DNA from 4 places in the Mesorhizobium sp. WSM4808 genome. Region 1 is predicted to be linked to each of the others. Evidence: riboswitches for the same ligand, from Rfam matches in the RefSeq annotation. Region 1 holds a riboswitch; each other region holds the start of a gene.
What was found. Region 1 has a riboswitch for cobalamin ahead of bluB (5,6-dimethylbenzimidazole synthase). Riboswitches for the same ligand answer to the same signal wherever they lie in the genome.

Region 1 (4,205 bases):
TTCGGGATGACCATCAATTCGATCTGGTCGCTGGCTAAGGCATCGCCCACCTCAGGGTCTTTCCCGGGGAAGAAGCTCATGGACTCTCCTTGTCGGTGGTCGAAGGCCGCCTGGCCGCATCAGGCAAAGCGGATCGCCGCCTTTGCCCGCAGCTTGGCCGCCACCTCTTCGCGATTACGCGGATGCTGATGGGTTTCCAGGGAATCGAGCAGTTCGCGCGCCGAGGCCGCGATGGCTTCGACGGCATGGTCGAAGGCGTGCTGGTTCTGCTTCGAGGGTCGCGTCGTTCCGCTCAGCTTGCGGACGAACTGAAGGGCCGCGTCGCGCACCTCGTCATTGGTTGCCGGCGGATCAAAATTGAACAGGGTCTTGATGTTTCTGCACATCGCTTCCGTATCTCCTCTTGTCCTTGAGCTGTTTCAATCGGGACGAGTTATATCCTCGATCATGATCATGTCCAAAAACCGGTGAGGCGAGCCTATGTTCGGACCGGGCCTCAATCCGCGTCGAGCGGCTCCGTTCCGACCGGCTTGCCGTCGCGCGACAGCCTGATCTTCTCGACCTTGTCCTCGGCGGCCTTCAGCAGCCGGTCGCAATGCGCCTTCAGCGCCTCGCCACGTTCATAGATCCTGATCGACTGGTCGAGCGGCACGTCGCCACGCTCCAGATCATCGACGATCTTCTCCAGCGCATCGAGTGCCTGCTCGAAGCTCATCGCCTTGACGTCTTCGTTGGTCTCATCGGCCATCATTCATCCTTTCATCAGTCGCCCGACATGGGCGGCGACCGAAAATGCCAATCCCTGCAGATCGTAGCCGCCCTCGAGCAGGCTGACGAGCCGGTTGCCGCTGTGGCGTGCCGCGCGCTGCATCAGCTGGCCGGTCGCCCAGTCGAAATCATCCTCGGTCAGATTGATCTCGGCCAGCGGATCGCGGTGGTGCGCGTCGAACCCCGCCGAAATGATAATCAGGTCGGGCGCGAAATTGTCGAGCGCGGGCAGGACGCGCGACAGGAAGGCATCGCGAAACACCTCGCTGCCAGTCTGCGGCGCCAGCGGCGCGTTGACGATGTTGCCGGCGCCCGTTTCGTTCTTCGCTCCGGTGCCGGGATAAAGCGGCATCTGGTGTGTCGAGCAATAGAGCACCGACGGATCGTCCCAGAAAATGTCCTGCGTGCCATTGCCGTGATGCACGTCCCAGTCGACGATGGCAACGCGCTCGACACCGTGTTTCTTCTGCGCATAGCGCGCCGCGATCGCCGCCGTGTTGAACAGGCAGAAGCCCATGGCGGTGCTCTTTTCGGCATGATGGCCGGGCGGCCGGGCGGCGACGAAGACGTTGTCGGCGCGGCCCGAAAAGACGTCATCGACGGCGGCGTTGGCGGCGCCGATCGCGGTGATCGCCGCTTGCCAGCTCTTCGGACTGGCAGTGGTGTCGGCATCGATGCGGGCAATCCCCTCGTCGGGAATGGCGGCGCGCACGCGGGCGACGAAATCGGCGGGATGCGCGTAGAGGATGGTGGCCTCGTCGCCTTCCGGCGCCTGGATACGATCGAGCCCGGCAAAGGCTTCCTCATCGAGCACGCGCTCGATGGCACGCAAGCGGTCGGGCCGCTCGGGATGTCCGGGCGGCGTGAGATGCTCGAGGAAGATCGGATGGGTGTAGAGACGGGTGGTCATGCTCCCTATCTAGTGCCCCGGCGCCGCTATGGCCATGCATTGCTGCTTGATCGCTGGGGAAAATCGACTGCGTCCATTCGCGTCGCCGCAGGCATTGGCCTCGCCGGCGCTTCGGCGTAAGGTCCCTGGTACTGCCTGGTGCCCGCCGGAAGCGGGAGAATCGGGAACACGGTTGAATTCCGTGGCGTGCCCAACGCTGTGAGGGGGACCGCGCCGGTAAATGCCACTGTCGATGACGGGAAGGCACCGGACGCGGGTTGATCCCAAGCCAGAAGACCGGCCTGGCAGGCATTGTCATCCGCATGGTCAGGCGGACGACATCAGAGCGACGTGCGTCTACTTGGACGCACAAACTACGCTCTGACAGTTTTGAATCTGCAATCGCAAGGGGACAAGCGATGCCGGAACACATGACCGCTGCCATTGACGATGGATTTGACCAGGATGCGCGCGATGCGGTCTATCGCGCCATGTTCACGCGGCGCGACGTGCGCAGCCATTTCCTGCCCACCGCGATCGATGACGACGTGCTGGCGCGGCTGCTGCTTGCTGCCCATCACGCGCCATCGGTCGGCTTCATGCAGCCATGGAATTTCATCGTCATTCGTGACATCGAGCGACGGGCGGAGGTGCGCGACCTGTTCCTGGCCGCGCGCGAACAGGAGCTGCCGGCGATCGAGGCGGAAAAACAGGCGCTGTACCGCAAGCTCAAGCTGGAAGGCATCTGCGAAAGCGCGCTCAACATCTGCATCACCTGCGATAGGCAGCGCTCGAAGGGTTCGCCGCTGGGACGCTGGCACAATCCGGAGATGGATCTCTACAGCACCGTCTGCGCGGTGCAGAATTTCTGGCTGGCCGCGCGTGCCGAGGGCGTCGGTGTAGGCTGGGTCAGCATCATCGAAGCGCAGGCGCTAAAGCGGCTGTTGGCCATTCCGGACCACGTAACGCCGATCGCCTATCTCTGCGTCGGCCGTGTTTCCGAGTTCGCTCCCAAACCGGACCTTGAAACGCATGGCTGGGGACGGCGGCTGCCGCTGCCGGAGTTGATCATGAGCGAGACCTTTTCCGGGCAAGGCGAGACACAGCTCAAATCCGCCGTGGCGCGCCTCAACACCGTTTCTGCCTCACCAGACATCACCCGCCCGGCCGATCAGGGTGTGGCGCCGGCCGTAGCCCAGCGCGAACCGCCGAAGGAGGCGAGCGCCTTGTCCTTGAGCTCCCTGAACTTCGACGACGCCTCGGCCAGCCGGGCGTCCCAGGCCGGATCCGGCACCTGGCCCGCGATGGTCTTGAAATAGACCTGCATCAGGCAGGCGATGGCGAAGGGTTCAATGAACGCCGCCTTGAATGCCCAGGCGAAGACGATGGCGAGCACAAAAGCCCAGCCGGCGAGCTGGCCAGGCATCAGGAACAGAATCGCGCCGGCAGGCGCCAGCATCATCAGAAAGATGATGAACGACACGCCCCACATGATGACCGCCAGCCAGACGGCGTTCTTGACCATGACCTTGCCGTTCTGGGCATAGAGCACGACGCCCTGGCGCGCCGTCTCGAAGGGCGAGGCTGAATTGATGCGGATGTTGTAGCCGAGGATGATCTCGTCGACATAGGTCAGCGACAGGCGGATCACCGTGTTGATGAAGGAGACCAAGCCGCTCAGGCCCGGTATCGGCAGGAAGGCGGCGATGCCGCCGAGCAGTCCGGTGATGGCGCGGATGGCGCCCTTGACGAGTTGGTCGACGACGAAAAGGATGTTGGCCTCGGCGAAACGCTGGGTCACGATATCCCTGGCATAGGCGATCTGGTCCTGACCGCCGGGAATGTCGCGGCCGTCGATCAGATGAACCATGACGGCGATGTGGCCGGCCTTGACGACATAGAGGATGTATTCGCGGATCCAGTAGACCGCGATCGAGACGATGCCAAACCCGACCACGCCGCCCCACAGGGCAAAGGACATGGGCCCGTCGGGATCGGTGGAGATATGGCCGACGCCATAGCCGACCGAGGCACCGGTGCCGGTCGCCATGATGTAGGCCAGCGTGATGCCGAAATAGACGATCATGCGAAAGACGATGAACGGCCAGGTCCGCATCATGATGGACACCGACCGGCCGATCTCAAAATCCCACATGTGCCCCGAATCTCCGCCTCAGAGATGGTGGAAGAGGATGGACTCAACCCGGCGATTGTCAATTGCCGGCCCCTGACGAAGGGCGACGAATTCGGGCTGACGGTTTTCTTTCGTAGCCTTTCGCCGGCGCGTTGGCTGACGGAGCATCAAACGAAAAACCCGCCTGTGCGGCGGGTCACTGGCGCGAATCGGCACCATGGACGAATATGTACCTTAGCTGAGGGCACGAAGTCAAGAAAAAATTCCTATCGGGAACAGATGCCGGCACGAAAGCTCCGGTGGGAACTTCAATTCGACTCCGGATCCGGCTTCCTGAGCAGGCCTTCGAGCAGTTGCTTGAACGCCGTCACCACCTTCTTCGACGTCGCTTCGGGGTCGTTCGAATTGGCGATC
Region 2 (4,205 bases), on a different contig from region 1:
ATGTGCGCCATCCGATCTGGCTGCCGGCTCTCAAGGCCGCGGACGCGCGCACCTTCGCGTCGCTCTATGCGGTCGAATCCTTCGCCCGCGCCACGGTGTCGAGCGTCATCCCGATCCAGGCCTACGAGATCCTGCACAACGAGCAGATCGTGTCGATGCTCTACACCGTGGTGGCGATGCTCGGCCTGTCGGTGACATTGTTCATGCCGATGCTGATCCGCCGTTTTGCCCGGCGCTGGGTCTACACATCAGGCGCCTGCCTGCTGGCCGTCGGCTCGCTGTTCTTCGTTACCGACACGCTTGCCGGGCAACTGGCCGGCATGCTGTGCCGGGTGATGGGCGCCAGCGCGCTGTCGATCACGCTCAACCTCTACATCATGGACCACATCCGCAAGACCGACTTCATGCAGGCCGAATCGCTGCGCATGGCGTGGTCGATGCTGGCCTGGACTGGTGGGCCGACGCTCGGCATCTTCCTCTACACGCGCTTCGGCATCTATGCCGCGCACGGTACGGTCGCGGTGTTCGCGTTTGCCCTGCTGGCGCTGTTCTGGACCTACCGCCTCGGCGACAACCAGTCTATCCGTCCGGGCAAGACGCGCCCCGTCAATCCGCTCGCCAATATCGGCCGCTTCGTCGCGCAGCCCAGGCTCAGGCTGGCCTGGCTGATCGCTTTCGGGCGCTCCTGTTTCTGGACGACGTTCTTCGTCTATGGGCCGCTGTTCATGGTCATCACAGGCGAGGGCAAGCTGGCCGGCGGCCTGCTGGTTTCGGCCGGCAACGCGCTGTTGTTCATGGCGATTTTCTGGGGCAAGGCAGGAAAGCGCTTTGGTGGCCGCGGGACCATGACGTTTGCCTATTTCGCCATGTCGGCCGCGCTTTTGGCGGCGGGCTTCGTCGGCGAAACCGTGCCGCTGCTTACCGGCGCCTTCCTGCTCTGCGGTGCCTTCTTCACCATTGCGCTCGACGCCCTCGGCTCGACCGCCTTCATGCGCTCGGTGCGCTCCTATGAAAGATCTCAGATGGCAGCGGTCTACCGCACCTATCTCGACTTTTCCGAGTTGACGCCGCCGCTGGTCTATTCGGTGGCGCTGGCCGTCTTCGGCCTGGGCTCGGTGTTCGTCACGCTCGGTCTGCTGGCGGCGGTCTGCGGCTTTGTGACGTGGCGCTATCTGCCGAAATCACTTTGACCTTCATGGCGCATTCGCAATGGTCACCGGCGGAATTTGGTTTGCCGGAAGCAAGGATTCTGCCTATAGTCACCGGTGTCGCCGGTTCCATTTTGGAGCCAAGAGGGAATGCGGTGAGGGCGAATTTTGCCCAATGCCGTGGCTGCCCCCGCAACTGTGTGCGGTAGTCCTCTCCATATGCCACTGAAGATTTTCTTCGGGAAGGTGGGGAAGGACGCTGATCCGTGAGCCAGGAGACCTGCCGGCGACAGGAAACTGACTTCGATGCCCTCGGGTGGAGGGCGAAAGGACAAGACATGACTACCGCTTCCGTCTCCCTCGGCGCCTCCGTCTCCTCGCAGTCGCGCCTCATGCAGCTCGCGCTTGCCGCGTTGCTCGGCATTTTCGTGATGGGCTTTGTCGGCTTCTCGCATATCGATGCGGTCCACAATGCGGCTCACGACTATCGCCATTCGATGGCGTTTCCCTGCCACTGACGAGGGGCTGACATCATGAACCTGTTTCGCAACGTCGTGTTCATCGCGGCGATCGCAGGGCTCGTGGCCGGCGTCGTCCTCGCCTGCCTGCAGGCCTACGCCACCGTGCCGCTGATCCTGAAGGCGGAAGTCTACGAACAGGCGGGCGGCGGGCATCACCATGACCATGCCGCTCCGGCCGCAACGGATAGCAATGCCATGAGCACAACTGCACCGGCGGGAGATGCCATGAGCTCTGCTGCCCCGGCGGCGGAAGCCGCTCCGGCAGACGAAGGCTGGGCGCCGGCAGAGGGTTTCGAGCGTTTCGCCTTCAGCGTGCTTGCCAACATTGTCACCGGCATCGGCTTCGCCTTGATCCTGGTCGCGGTCTCCGAATTCGCCGGCGGCATCGGTGGCTGGCGCCAGGGCGTGTTCTGGGGCCTGGCCGGCTTCGCCGTGTTCACGCTGGCGCCTGGCCTCGGCCTGCCGCCGGAACTGCCGGCCATGCCGGCCGCCGATCTCACCCAGCGGCAGATCTGGTGGTGGGCAACGGTGGCGGCAACCGCCGCCGGTCTCGGCCTGATCGCGTTCCGCAAGTCGCTGCCGCTGGCGATCCTTGCCGTCCTGCTGATCGTCGCGCCGCATATTGTCGGTGCGCCGCAGCCCGGCAGTTACGAGACGGCGATTCCGGAAGGGCTGCATCACCAGTTCGTGGTGGCGGTGACCGTGACCAATCTGGTGTTCTGGCTGGTGCTCGGCGCGGTCGTCGGTGTGGTGCGTGGCCGCTTCACCGGCACCGCGACCAGCCTGCGCGACAGCTTTGCCTGATCGCAAGACACTGACCTTCCTCATCGGCGGTGGGGGGGGGGGGGGGGGGGGGCGGCGGCCCCCGGCGGGGGGGGGGGGGGGGGGGGGGGGGGGGGGGAGGGCGGGGGGGGGGGGCCGGGGGGGCGGGGGGGGGGGGGGGCGGCCCCCGCGGGGCGGCCCCCCCCCCCCCCCCCCCTCGCCCCCCTCCCCTCCCCCCCCCCCCCCCCCCCCCCCCCCCCCCCCGCCCCCCCCCCCCCCCCCCCCCCCCCCCCCACGCCGAAATTTTGGCGACCGCCTTGCCGCCTCCCTGGATCTATGTCGCCACGGCGCAAGCCTATGATGACGAGATGCATGAACGCATCGCGTTGCACCGATCGCGGCGCGGCGAAGGCTGGACGACCATCGACGCACCGCTCGATCTCGCCGGTACGCTTGCCGCCTTGCCGGAGGATCGGCCGGTGCTTGTCGACTGCCTGACGCTGTGGCTGACCAACCACATGCTGGCTGAACACGATTTCGAGCTGGAATGCCGGCGATTGGCGGAGGTGCTGTCGCGGCCGCGCGGGCCATGGTTCGTGGTATCCAATGAAGTCGGCCAAGGTATCGTGCCGGACAATGCACTGGCGCGCCGGTTTCGCGATGCCGCCGGCCGGCTCAACCAGCAGGTCGCCGCCGTCGCCGACATGGTGCTGCTGATGGTGGCGGGGCTGCCGCTCAAGGTGAAATGACATGACCGACATCGACGATAAGGACGAAGAACGCCACCGCGCCAAGATGGCCAAGCGCAAGGCGGTGCAGGATGCCGAGGTGGCGAGCAAGACGGTCGAGAAGGGATTGCTGATCGTCAACACCGGTCCCGGCAAGGGCAAGACCACGGCTGCCTTCGGCCTGGCGCTGCGGATGCTCGGCTACGGCAAGCGCGTCGGCGTCGTCCAGTTCATCAAGGGCAAGTGGCACACCGGCGAGAAGGACGCCTTCGCCGCCTTCGGCGACCGCGTCGTCTGGCACGCGATGGGCGAGGGGTTCACCTGGGAAACGCAGGACCTGAAGCGCGACATCACCGCCGCCGAAGCCGCCTGGGCCAAGGTGCTCGAACTGATGGCCGATCCGTCGATCAGCCTGCTGGTGCTCGACGAACTGAACATTGCGCTGCGCTACGATTATCTCGACCTGGACAAAGTGGTTGTGGCGTTGAAGGCGCGGCGTGAGGGCCTGCATGTCGTGGTCACCGGCCGCAACGCCAAGCCGGCGCTGGTTGAGGCCGCCGACCTCGTCACCGAAATGGGCGTGACCAAGCACCATTTTTCCGCAGGCGTGAAAGCGCAGCAGGGGATCGAGTTCTGAGCGTTTCTTACCCTCCAGGGTGAAGTAGATCACGCCACGATGACCATGACCGCGACCAACCCAAACAGCGCGATCAGCAGATAGTCGGCGACGCGATAGAGTTTCAGCGCTCGCCTTATGTCGACGCTGTCGGCCTCGCGCCGCCCACCTTCGCCCATGAAGACGTCGTCCACGAGCACGCCGCCGTAGCTGCGCGGCCCGGCGAGCGCCAGGCCGAGCGCACCGGCCATCGCCGCTTCCGGCCAGCCGGCATTGGGTGAGCGGTGTTTTTTCGCGTCGCGCCACACCGCATGCCAGGCATTTTTCGCATCACCGCCTTTGACGAAGAACGCCGCCAGCACGATCAGCAGCGCCGTCAGCCGCGACGCCGGCAGATTGATCCAGTCGTCGAAGCGCGCCGCCGCCCAGC
Region 3 (4,205 bases), on a different contig from region 1:
TTCGTCTCGCCCTATATGGCCGGCTTGTTCGGCATCGAATGATGACCACCTATTTTTCCACCCTCTCGGATGCGCTGAAGGAAGCCGGCATCTTCCAGCCCTGCCTGCTGCTCGATCGCGACCGGCTGGACAGCAACATTGCCCTGGCGAAGGGGAGAGTGGATCCCGGCCTGGCCGTGCGGCTGGTCGACAAATCGCTCGCCTGCATGCCGCTGCTTGCGTATATTGCCAAGGCGCTTGGCAGTGAGCGCTTCATGACCTTCCACCCGCCGATCAGCGAGGCGGTGCTGAAGGCGTTCCCGGATGCCGATCTGCTCTACGGCAAGCCGATGCCGATCGGCGCGGCAAGGGCGGCGCTGGTGAAAGCCGATACCGACTGGTCGCGCGTCTGCTGGCTGATCGACAGCGAGGAGAGACTGGCGGAATATGGCGCCCTCGCTGGCGAACTCGGCATCGGCCTGCGCATCGCTTTCGAGATCGATGTCGGGCTGCATCGCGGCGGTTTTGCTGATCCCGCAGCCTTGTCGAAGGCGTTGAGCGCGTTGCCGGCCCGGCTGCATTGCGAAGGCGTCATGGCCTACGAGGCGCATGCGCCGCTCATCCCCGGCCTTTTCGGCGGACCGGCAAAGGCATTGACCAAGGCGTCGGCGCAGGCTGCGGCATTCGTCGCCTGTCTCGGCGCCGACCAGCGCCGCATCCTGAACATCGGCGGCAGCAAGACCGCGCTGCTTCATCATGGCGGCGCGGCCAATGAGGTCTCGATGGGCTCGGCCTTTGTGCTGCCCAGCGACTTCGATACGCCAGGCCTCGACGGCTTCCAGCCGGCGGCCTTCATCGCCACGCCGATCCTGAAAATGGTCGAGCCGATGCTGCCCGGCCCGCCGGCCGTCACCCGCCTGCTGCAGGCGCTCGGCCGGTTCCCGCGCAAGGGTTGCTACCTCTATGGCGGCAAGTGGATGGCCGAGCCGGTCTTCCCAGAAGGCATGAAGGCGAACGGGCTGCTCGGCCTGTCCTCCAACCAGCAATTCATGGGCTTGCCCGCCGACGCGACCGCAAAGCCCGGCGACTACGCGTTTCTAAGGCCGACGCAGAGCGAAGCCGTGCTGCAGCAGTTCGGGTCGATCGCGGTGTTTTCCGGCGGCCGGATCGCCGATCGCTGGCCGGCGCTGCCGATGGCCTGACCGACTACGCCTTCACCGGTATCCATATCTCCAGCCCGCCCTTGCCGCTGCGCGGGTCGAATTCAGGGCCGTAGCGTTCGAATTCCGGCGCGTCCGCGATCTCATGCCCGGAGGCCGGCAGCCATTTGTTCCAGATCGTGTTGACCGTCCGGCGGATGGTCGAGATGTGTTCGCGGTGGGCAAAGACCGCATATTTCTGCGCCGGCACCCGCACCCGGTAGAAGTCCCTGGGCAGGTCGGAGAAGTCAGACACTTCGACGCCGGCGATGTAGTCGAAATTGCCGGCATCGTCGCCGTTGACGCAGACGCCATAGGCGACGTCGCCGGTCTCGCCCGGAATGTTGCCGATATAGGGGCCGAAGCGCTGCCACTGCATCGGGATGGCGGCGCTGGTTTCGCAGCTGTAGCGTTCGCCGAGGCCGGCGATCAGGAACGGCCGGCTGGTCTCGAAACGCGGCGGTTCGAGATTGGTGAGGAGGGACTGGTCCATCAGGATCGGCTCCACGAGGTCGAGCTTGTCGAGTGTGCCCTGCGCGCGCACCAGTTCCGGCGTGGTGCCGAACTGATCGCGGAAGGCACGGGTGAACGCCTCATGCGAGTTGTAGCCGGCGTCGAGCGCGACGGCGAGGATGTCGGGCGCCCCGCCCGCCAGCTTGCGCGCCGCCTCGGTCAGCCGGCGTGAGCGCATGTAGCCCATCACCGACCGGCCGGTGGCGGCGCCGAAGGCGCGCGTCACATGAAAACGCGACACGCCGCTGCTTTGCGCGACATCATCAAGCGAGATCGCCTCCGGCAGATGGCTTTCGACGAACCACAGCGCTTTCTCGGTCGGGTCCATTTTCTCCTCGCATTGGCCAGATCATCCTGCCGTTTCCTGGCACGGCCAGTTTGATCGAAATTGCGCATCCCGTGCAATCTGCGCCGATGCCGGTCGCCATCCGGCCAACCGCCCCATGAGCTTTCGCTTGACAGCGACCGGCGTCATCTCTTAGGTATGTTATATTATTACATAAAGAGAGCATGCGATGCCTGTTTCCCTTAGCTGGCCCACCACTCCGTCCGAGAAATCCATTGCGAAGCGATCGGCGCAAATCTACGCTGAAGCGGTGATGGTCCCCGAGTCGAAAGGCGAGGGGTGAAAAGGGAACGCGGTGAGGCCTGCTCAGGTCGAGACCGTGGCTGCCCCCGCAACTGTAAGCGGCGAGCAAAATCCGTGAATGCCACTGGCCGGCAAGGCTGGGAAGGCTGGATGGCGCAACGACCCGTGAGCCAGGAGACCTGCCATCACTGAGTTGACCGGACGGGGTGTGCCGGGAGGAAACACGAATCCCGGTCTTGTCGGCCGGTTCGCCAGCTTCCTTCCGTCGCCAGTTTTGGAAAGTGACGGAAAGTTGGACGGCTCCATCCATCGCATCGTCGTATATACGCTTTGCCGTCCCGGCAAGCCGGCGGGCAGCAGCCGATGACCGTAGCGCTTCTCGAAGCCCGTGACCTCTGCGTCACGGCGAATGGGCGGGATCTGGTTCAGGCGGTCAGCTTCTCGGTGGCCGCCGGCGATCGCCTTGCCATCATCGGTCCCAACGGCGCCGGCAAGACGACGCTGCTGCGCATGCTGTCGGGCATGCTGCGTCCGAGCTCCGGCGAGGTGAAGCTCGGCGGGCGCCGCCTGGACAGGATTTCAGCCGCCGAACGGGCGCTGCACATTGCCGTGGTCGGCCAGACCGACCAGCCCGATCCGCGGCTGGCGGTGATCGACTATGTCGAGCTTGGCCGGGTTCCGCACGCCGGGCTGCGGCGCAGGAGCGAGGAGCGCGAGATCGTCGTCGATGCACTGCGCCGGACCGGCCTGCTGCCGCTATTTGGCCGCACCATCGGCTCGCTGTCGGGCGGCGAGCGCCAGCGCGCCCAACTTGCGCGCGCCATCGCCCAGCAGCCAAAAATCCTGTTCCTCGACGAGCCGACCAACCATCTCGACCCGCGTGCCCGCGGCGAACTGCTCGACCTCGTGGCAGGCTTCGAGATGACGGTGATCGCGGTGCTGCACGATCTGGCGCTGGTGGCACCGTTCGCCACCAGGGTGGCGGTGATGAACCATGCCCGTCTGCAAGCGCTCGCCGCACCGCGCGAAGCGCTGACCCAAAAGCTGATCCGCGAGATTTTCGGCATCGATGTGCTGCGTCTGCGCCATCCGACCGAAGACCGCGAACTGACGGTGTTCGATGTGCCGAACCGTGCCGCGCCGCCGACGTGATTGAAGCCATTTCGTAGTCGACCCAATCCCATCCACAAGGAGCAAACCCGTGAAACGCTTGGCCTTTTCGCTTGTCTTCTCGCTGCTGGCCTCGACAGCCCTGGCCTTCCCGGTCACGGTCGACAGCTGCGGCAAGCCGCTGACCTTCGATGCGCCGCCGAAGCGCGCCGTCATCCAGGATCTCAACATGGCCGAGATGGCTTTCGCGCTGAAACTGCAGCCGTCGATCGTCGGCCTGACCGGCATCACCGGATGGTACAAGGTGGGTCCCGAATTCAAGGCCGAGCAGGGTTCGATCCCGGAACTGGCGCCGAAATATCCGACGCTCGAAAACCTCGTCGCGGTCGAGCCGGATTTCTTCTTCGCCGGCTGGTATTATGGCATGAAGCCGGGCGGCGAGGTGACACCCGATACGCTTGCCCCGCACGGCATCAAGACGCTGGTGCTGACGGAAAGCTGCGTCCATCTCGACAAGAGCCGTCCAGCCGCCTCGATGGACCTGCTCTATGGCGACGTCGAAAAGCTGGGCAAGATCTTCGGCAAGGAGGCCGAGGCGGAGAAGCTTGTTGCCGGCTGGAAGACGCGGCTCGCCGACATCACCGCCAAGGTCGGCAACGGCAAGGCAACGCGAGTGTTTCTCTATGATTCCGGCGAGGACAAGCCCTTCACCGCAGGCAAGTTCGCCATCCCCAGCGCCATGATATCAGCCGCCGGCGGCGACAACATCATGGCCGACATGGACACCAGCTGGGGCAACACGGACTGGGAAACGG
Region 4 (4,205 bases), on a different contig from region 1:
AAATCAGGCAATCCGACCGTCGTCAGCCATGTCGGCGGACGCAAGGCAACCGTGCCGATCGCGACGCCGGCTTCGGCGAAGGGCGCTGCGGTTAGTTTCGGCGTGCGGCCGGAGGACCTGATCATCGCCAGCGGCGCGGACTATCTGTTCGAGGGGACGGTCGACTATGTCGAGCAGCTCGGCGAGGTTCAGCTGGTCTATGTCGACATCGGTCGCGCCGACCTCCCGCTGGTGACCAAGCTGCCCGGCAATGTTGAGGTCAAGCGCGGTTCGACATTGCGGCTGAGCGCCAATGGCGAGGACCTGCATCTCTTCGACGCTGACGGACGGTCGTTTGCCCTTCATGAGGCTGAAGCGAAGGCGGCCTGAGGCAGAACCGCGTCTTGGACAAAAAAGAGCAGCGGGCCAGGCCCGCCGCTCTTTTTTTGAAGATCAGCTTCGACTGTTAACGGCCGAAGAGATTCCGGTCGCTGCCCTGAGGAGCGGACTTCTCTACGTCGCCCGACGAATTGAGCAGCTTCTCGACGAGGCCACCGCTGTTGCGGACCGAGTTCGTATGCGCGCTGTCAACCGAAGTAACCGCAGGCTGGTTGGCGCCGTTGGAGCCAAAGTTGTCGCTGCCGGCGAAGGCACTGCCGGTGATGGCCAGAACGGCGGCGGCAGCAATAAGGATCTTGTTCATTTTAGTCTCCTGAATTCTGGATTTCGCCAGACGGCAGACACAGCTGCCGTCGCTTGCGAAATTGGTTTTAGCGACCGAAGAGGTTACGGTCGCTGCCCTGAGCGGGTGTCTGGGCAGCCGGTTCCGAGGTCTTGGTGGAAGCCGTGTACGACTGGTCCACAGCGGCGGCAGGCTGGTTGGCGCCGTTCGAACCGTAGTTGTCGCTGCCCGCGAAAGCGCTGCCGGAGATGGCCAGAACGGCGGCGGCAGCAATGAGGATCTTGTTCATCTTAAATACTCCTGAATGTCTGAATTTCGAATGTCTGAATTTCGCCAGGGCAGCGGGCGAGCCCGCCGTCGACTGGGAATCGGCTGTTAGTTGTTGCCGAAGAGGTTGTGGTCAGCACCCTGGGCCGGCGCCTGAGCAGCCGGTTCCGACTTCTTGGTCGAAGCGGTGTACGAGCTGTCGACAGCAGTGGCTGCCGCGGCGTTCGAACCGTAGTGGTCGCTACCAGCGAAGGCGCTGCCGGAAATGGCCAGAAGGGCTGCGGCAGTGAGAATGATCTTTTTCATTTTTGTACTCCAGTATCGTCTTTTTCCGTCCGTCTAGCGGCGTGTCTTGGAAATGAAATCGCGTCGTTCGGACAGCCCCGATGTGGGAGGGCAACCCCGCCTTTTCCAATCACGAAGTTGTTCCGTGTGGACCATGAATCCACACCTTGAAATTGTGCCAGGGGAATCTAGAGAGGCATTTTTCCTCTCTATATCAGCATGTTAAGTTTAATCATCCGATGGATCACTGACTGTTTCAAAGGCCCGGCGTTCACACCGTCCTGCACGCACCGTCAACAGAAACGAACCGTTCGGTTCGATTTTAGGTCAAGCTAATAGTCACTTTTCGAAACCGTTAACCTTTTTTGACCCCCGCCAAGGGTCGGATTCGGGAAGATCGCAGCCGGCAAATGGCCGCCCGGGAGGCGGGATTTCGGCCCCAGACGATCTGCGGTGACGTTTCGCATGCCGTGTCGCGCCGCATGGATACGATGTCGTTTTCATGCCGACGGCGCGCCCCCGATCGTGGTTAGATCATACCATCTCAGGTGCCGCTTCGTGACGACGAGACGGAGAATTGGGAAGCCGGTCAGAATCCGGCGCTGCCCCCGCAACGGTGGTGGAGTTCAAGTCGCAACGGGAGACCACTGGGCAACTGCCTGGGAAGGTGTCGCGATGGTCCGCAAGGACAACTCCAGAGCCCGGAAACCAGCCCGAGATTTTTAGACTCGACTGATCGCGGTGGGCGGTCAAGAGGTGGATAGCGCATGTCCGGCACCTAGCCGGCCTGCGTTTCAATCCTTCCTCCATCACCACCAGTTCAGTCCTTAGAAACGAGGACAGGACATGGATATCCGCAACGACATGCTGAGGCTCCTGAAGGGGCGCCGGCAAGGCTTTTCACTGGAGCAGCCCTTCTACACCGATCCAGACTACTTCAAGCTCGACATGGAGCTGATCTGGTATCGCGACTGGCTGTTCATCGGCCATGATTGCGAACTGCCGAAGCCGGGCAGCTACATCACCGTGCAGATCGGCGACTATCCGGTCGTCCTTGTCCGCGATCAGCAAGGCAAGATCAACGCCTTCCACAATTCCTGCCGCCATCGCGGCAGCCGCGTGTGCAACACGGAGAAGGGTACGGCGGCAAAGCTCGTCTGCCCCTATCATCAGTGGACCTATGAGTTGGACGGCCGCCTGCTGTTTGCCCGCCAGATGGCCGACGGTTTCGACAAGAGTGATTTCGGCCTGAAGCCGGTCGCCTGCGAGAGCGTCGGCGGCTACATCTTCATCTGCCTGGCCAAGGAGCCGGCGGATTTCACGCCGATGCGGGCGATGATCGAACCCTATCTTTTGCCGCACCGCTTGCGTGAGGCAAAGATCGCCTTTGAGAGCACGATCATCGAGAAGGGCAACTGGAAGCTGGTCTGGGAAAACAACCGCGAGTGCTACCACTGCGTCGCCAATCACCCTGAGCTGTGCAAGACCTTCCCCGAGGCGCCGACCGTGACCGGCGTCAACGGCGCCGACAGCGACCCCGAGATGGTCGCGCACTGGGCCAAATGCGAGGCCGCTGGCTTGCCGAGCAAATTCCGCATCGATCCGGCAGGGCAGTACCGCGCCACCCGCGCGCCGCTGCTGCGCGATGCCGTCAGCTACACCATGACGGGAAAACGGGCGGTGAAGAAGAACCTGTCCGACAGCGTTTCAACCGACCGCATCGGCTCCTTGCTGCTTTATCATTATCCGACAACCTGGAACCATATCCTCGGCGACCACGCCGTCACCTTCCGCGTGCTGCCGATCAGTGCCACGGAAACCGCGGTGACGACGAAATGGCTCGTCCACAAGGATGCGGTCGAAGGCATCGACTACGACCTCGCTGAGCTCACCCATGTCTGGACCGAGACCAACGACCAGGACCGCCGCATTGTCGAGGAAAACGCCTTCGGCATCCTGTCGCCGGCCTACGAACCAGGCCCCTATTCGGAGCTGCATGAGGGCGGCGTGATCCAGTTCGTCGAGTGGTACGCGTCGTTCATCGGGCCGCGCCTTGCCGAAGGCGGCCGGCCGGCCCTGCGCAGCGTCGCCTAGCTCAGGGGACAAGAGGATGAATGCGATGACGGACCTTGGCCTCTATCGCCATCTCGACCAGATGACGCCCTGGAACGACCGGCTGCAGGTGCTGGAAGTGATCGGCGTCAGCGACGAAGCGCCGGACGTGAAGACCTTCACCTTCCGCTCCGACAACCAGACCTGGTTCCGCTACAAGCCGGGCCAGTTCGTGACGCTGGAACTGCCGACATCGGAGGGGCCGCTGATGCGCACCTACACGCTGTCGTCCTCGCCGTCGCGGCCGTTCTCGATCGCGGTGACGGTCAAGGCGCAGGCAGGCAGCACCGGCACGCGCTGGATGTTCGACCATCTGACGCCGGGCTCGCACGTCAAGGCCTATGGGCCGACCGGTGATTTTTCGCTGCACAGCCACCCGGCGGCCAAATATCTGTTCATTTCGGCGGGCTCCGGCGTGACGCCGATGATGTCGATGCTGCGTTGGTTGAACGACTGTGCGCCATGGACAGATGTCGGCTTCGTCAACTGTGCGCGCCGCCCGGAAGAGATCATTTTCCGCAAGGAACTCGAGCTGCTCGGCAGCCGCATGCCCGGCCTGTCGCTCGGCTTCATGATCGAGGAGCGGTCGAGCCGCGAGGGCTGGTTCGGCCATATGGGCCGCATCGACGCGATCCGGCTGCCATTGCTGGCGCCCGATTTCCGCGAGCGCGAGATTTTCTGCTGCGGCCCCGATCCCTTCATGCGCGCCGTGCGCGGCATGCTGGACGCCGCCGGCTTCGACATGGCGAAATACCATCAGGAAAGCTTTGCTGCGCCTGCCGTGGAGGAGATCCCGGCGCCGTTCTCGCCGCCGGCGGAGGACGGCGCTGCTGCTGCCGTCGAGGCCGTGACACCGATCCGGTTTTCGCTTTCCGATGTC

Region 2: another riboswitch for cobalamin. It lies ahead of AC0L2U_RS01475 (CbtB domain-containing protein); the one in region 1 lies ahead of bluB (5,6-dimethylbenzimidazole synthase).
Region 3: another riboswitch for cobalamin. It lies ahead of AC0L2U_RS33025 (ABC transporter ATP-binding protein); the one in region 1 lies ahead of bluB (5,6-dimethylbenzimidazole synthase).
Region 4: another riboswitch for cobalamin. It lies ahead of AC0L2U_RS25015 (aromatic ring-hydroxylating oxygenase subunit alpha); the one in region 1 lies ahead of bluB (5,6-dimethylbenzimidazole synthase).

The regions. Positions count from the first base shown of each region.
Region 1 is NZ_JBVVQX010000002.1:466,904-471,108, forward strand. Features, by position in the region: gene AC0L2U_RS04945 (pirin family protein) at 1-80, opposite strand, end outside; gene AC0L2U_RS04950 (DUF2277 domain-containing protein) at 120-386, opposite strand; gene AC0L2U_RS04955 (exodeoxyribonuclease VII small subunit) at 497-748, opposite strand; gene AC0L2U_RS04960 (histone deacetylase family protein) at 752-1,678, opposite strand; cobalamin riboswitch at 1,798-1,977, shown strand; partial or broken gene bluB (5,6-dimethylbenzimidazole synthase) at 2,089-2,706, shown strand; gene AC0L2U_RS04970 (hypothetical protein) at 2,829-3,812, opposite strand; gene AC0L2U_RS04975 (TetR/AcrR family transcriptional regulator) at 4,100-4,205, opposite strand, start outside.
Region 2 is NZ_JBVVQX010000001.1:316,882-321,086, forward strand. Features, by position in the region: gene AC0L2U_RS01470 (MFS transporter) at 1-1,190, shown strand, start outside; cobalamin riboswitch at 1,256-1,450, shown strand; gene AC0L2U_RS01475 (CbtB domain-containing protein) at 1,487-1,666, shown strand; gene AC0L2U_RS01480 (CbtA family protein) at 1,682-2,473, shown strand; gene cobU (bifunctional adenosylcobinamide kinase/adenosylcobinamide-phosphate guanylyltransferase) at 2,734-3,180, shown strand; gene cobO (cob(I)yrinic acid a,c-diamide adenosyltransferase) at 3,182-3,796, shown strand; gene cbiB (adenosylcobinamide-phosphate synthase CbiB) at 3,826-4,205, opposite strand, start outside.
Region 3 is NZ_JBVVQX010000037.1:5,200-9,404, forward strand. Features, by position in the region: gene AC0L2U_RS33010 (D-arabinono-1,4-lactone oxidase) at 1-42, shown strand, start outside; gene AC0L2U_RS33015 (alanine racemase) at 42-1,181, shown strand; gene AC0L2U_RS33020 (AraC family transcriptional regulator) at 1,186-2,019, opposite strand; cobalamin riboswitch at 2,275-2,481, shown strand; gene AC0L2U_RS33025 (ABC transporter ATP-binding protein) at 2,644-3,432, shown strand; gene AC0L2U_RS33030 (ABC transporter substrate-binding protein) at 3,482-4,205, shown strand, end outside.
Region 4 is NZ_JBVVQX010000015.1:90,895-95,099, reverse strand. Features, by position in the region: gene AC0L2U_RS25035 (ABC transporter ATP-binding protein) at 1-369, shown strand, start outside; gene AC0L2U_RS25030 (DUF680 domain-containing protein) at 446-682, opposite strand; gene AC0L2U_RS25025 (DUF680 domain-containing protein) at 750-950, opposite strand; gene AC0L2U_RS25020 (DUF680 domain-containing protein) at 1,037-1,234, opposite strand; cobalamin riboswitch at 1,743-1,944, shown strand; gene AC0L2U_RS25015 (aromatic ring-hydroxylating oxygenase subunit alpha) at 2,060-3,307, shown strand; gene AC0L2U_RS25010 (FAD-binding oxidoreductase) at 3,333-4,205, shown strand, end outside.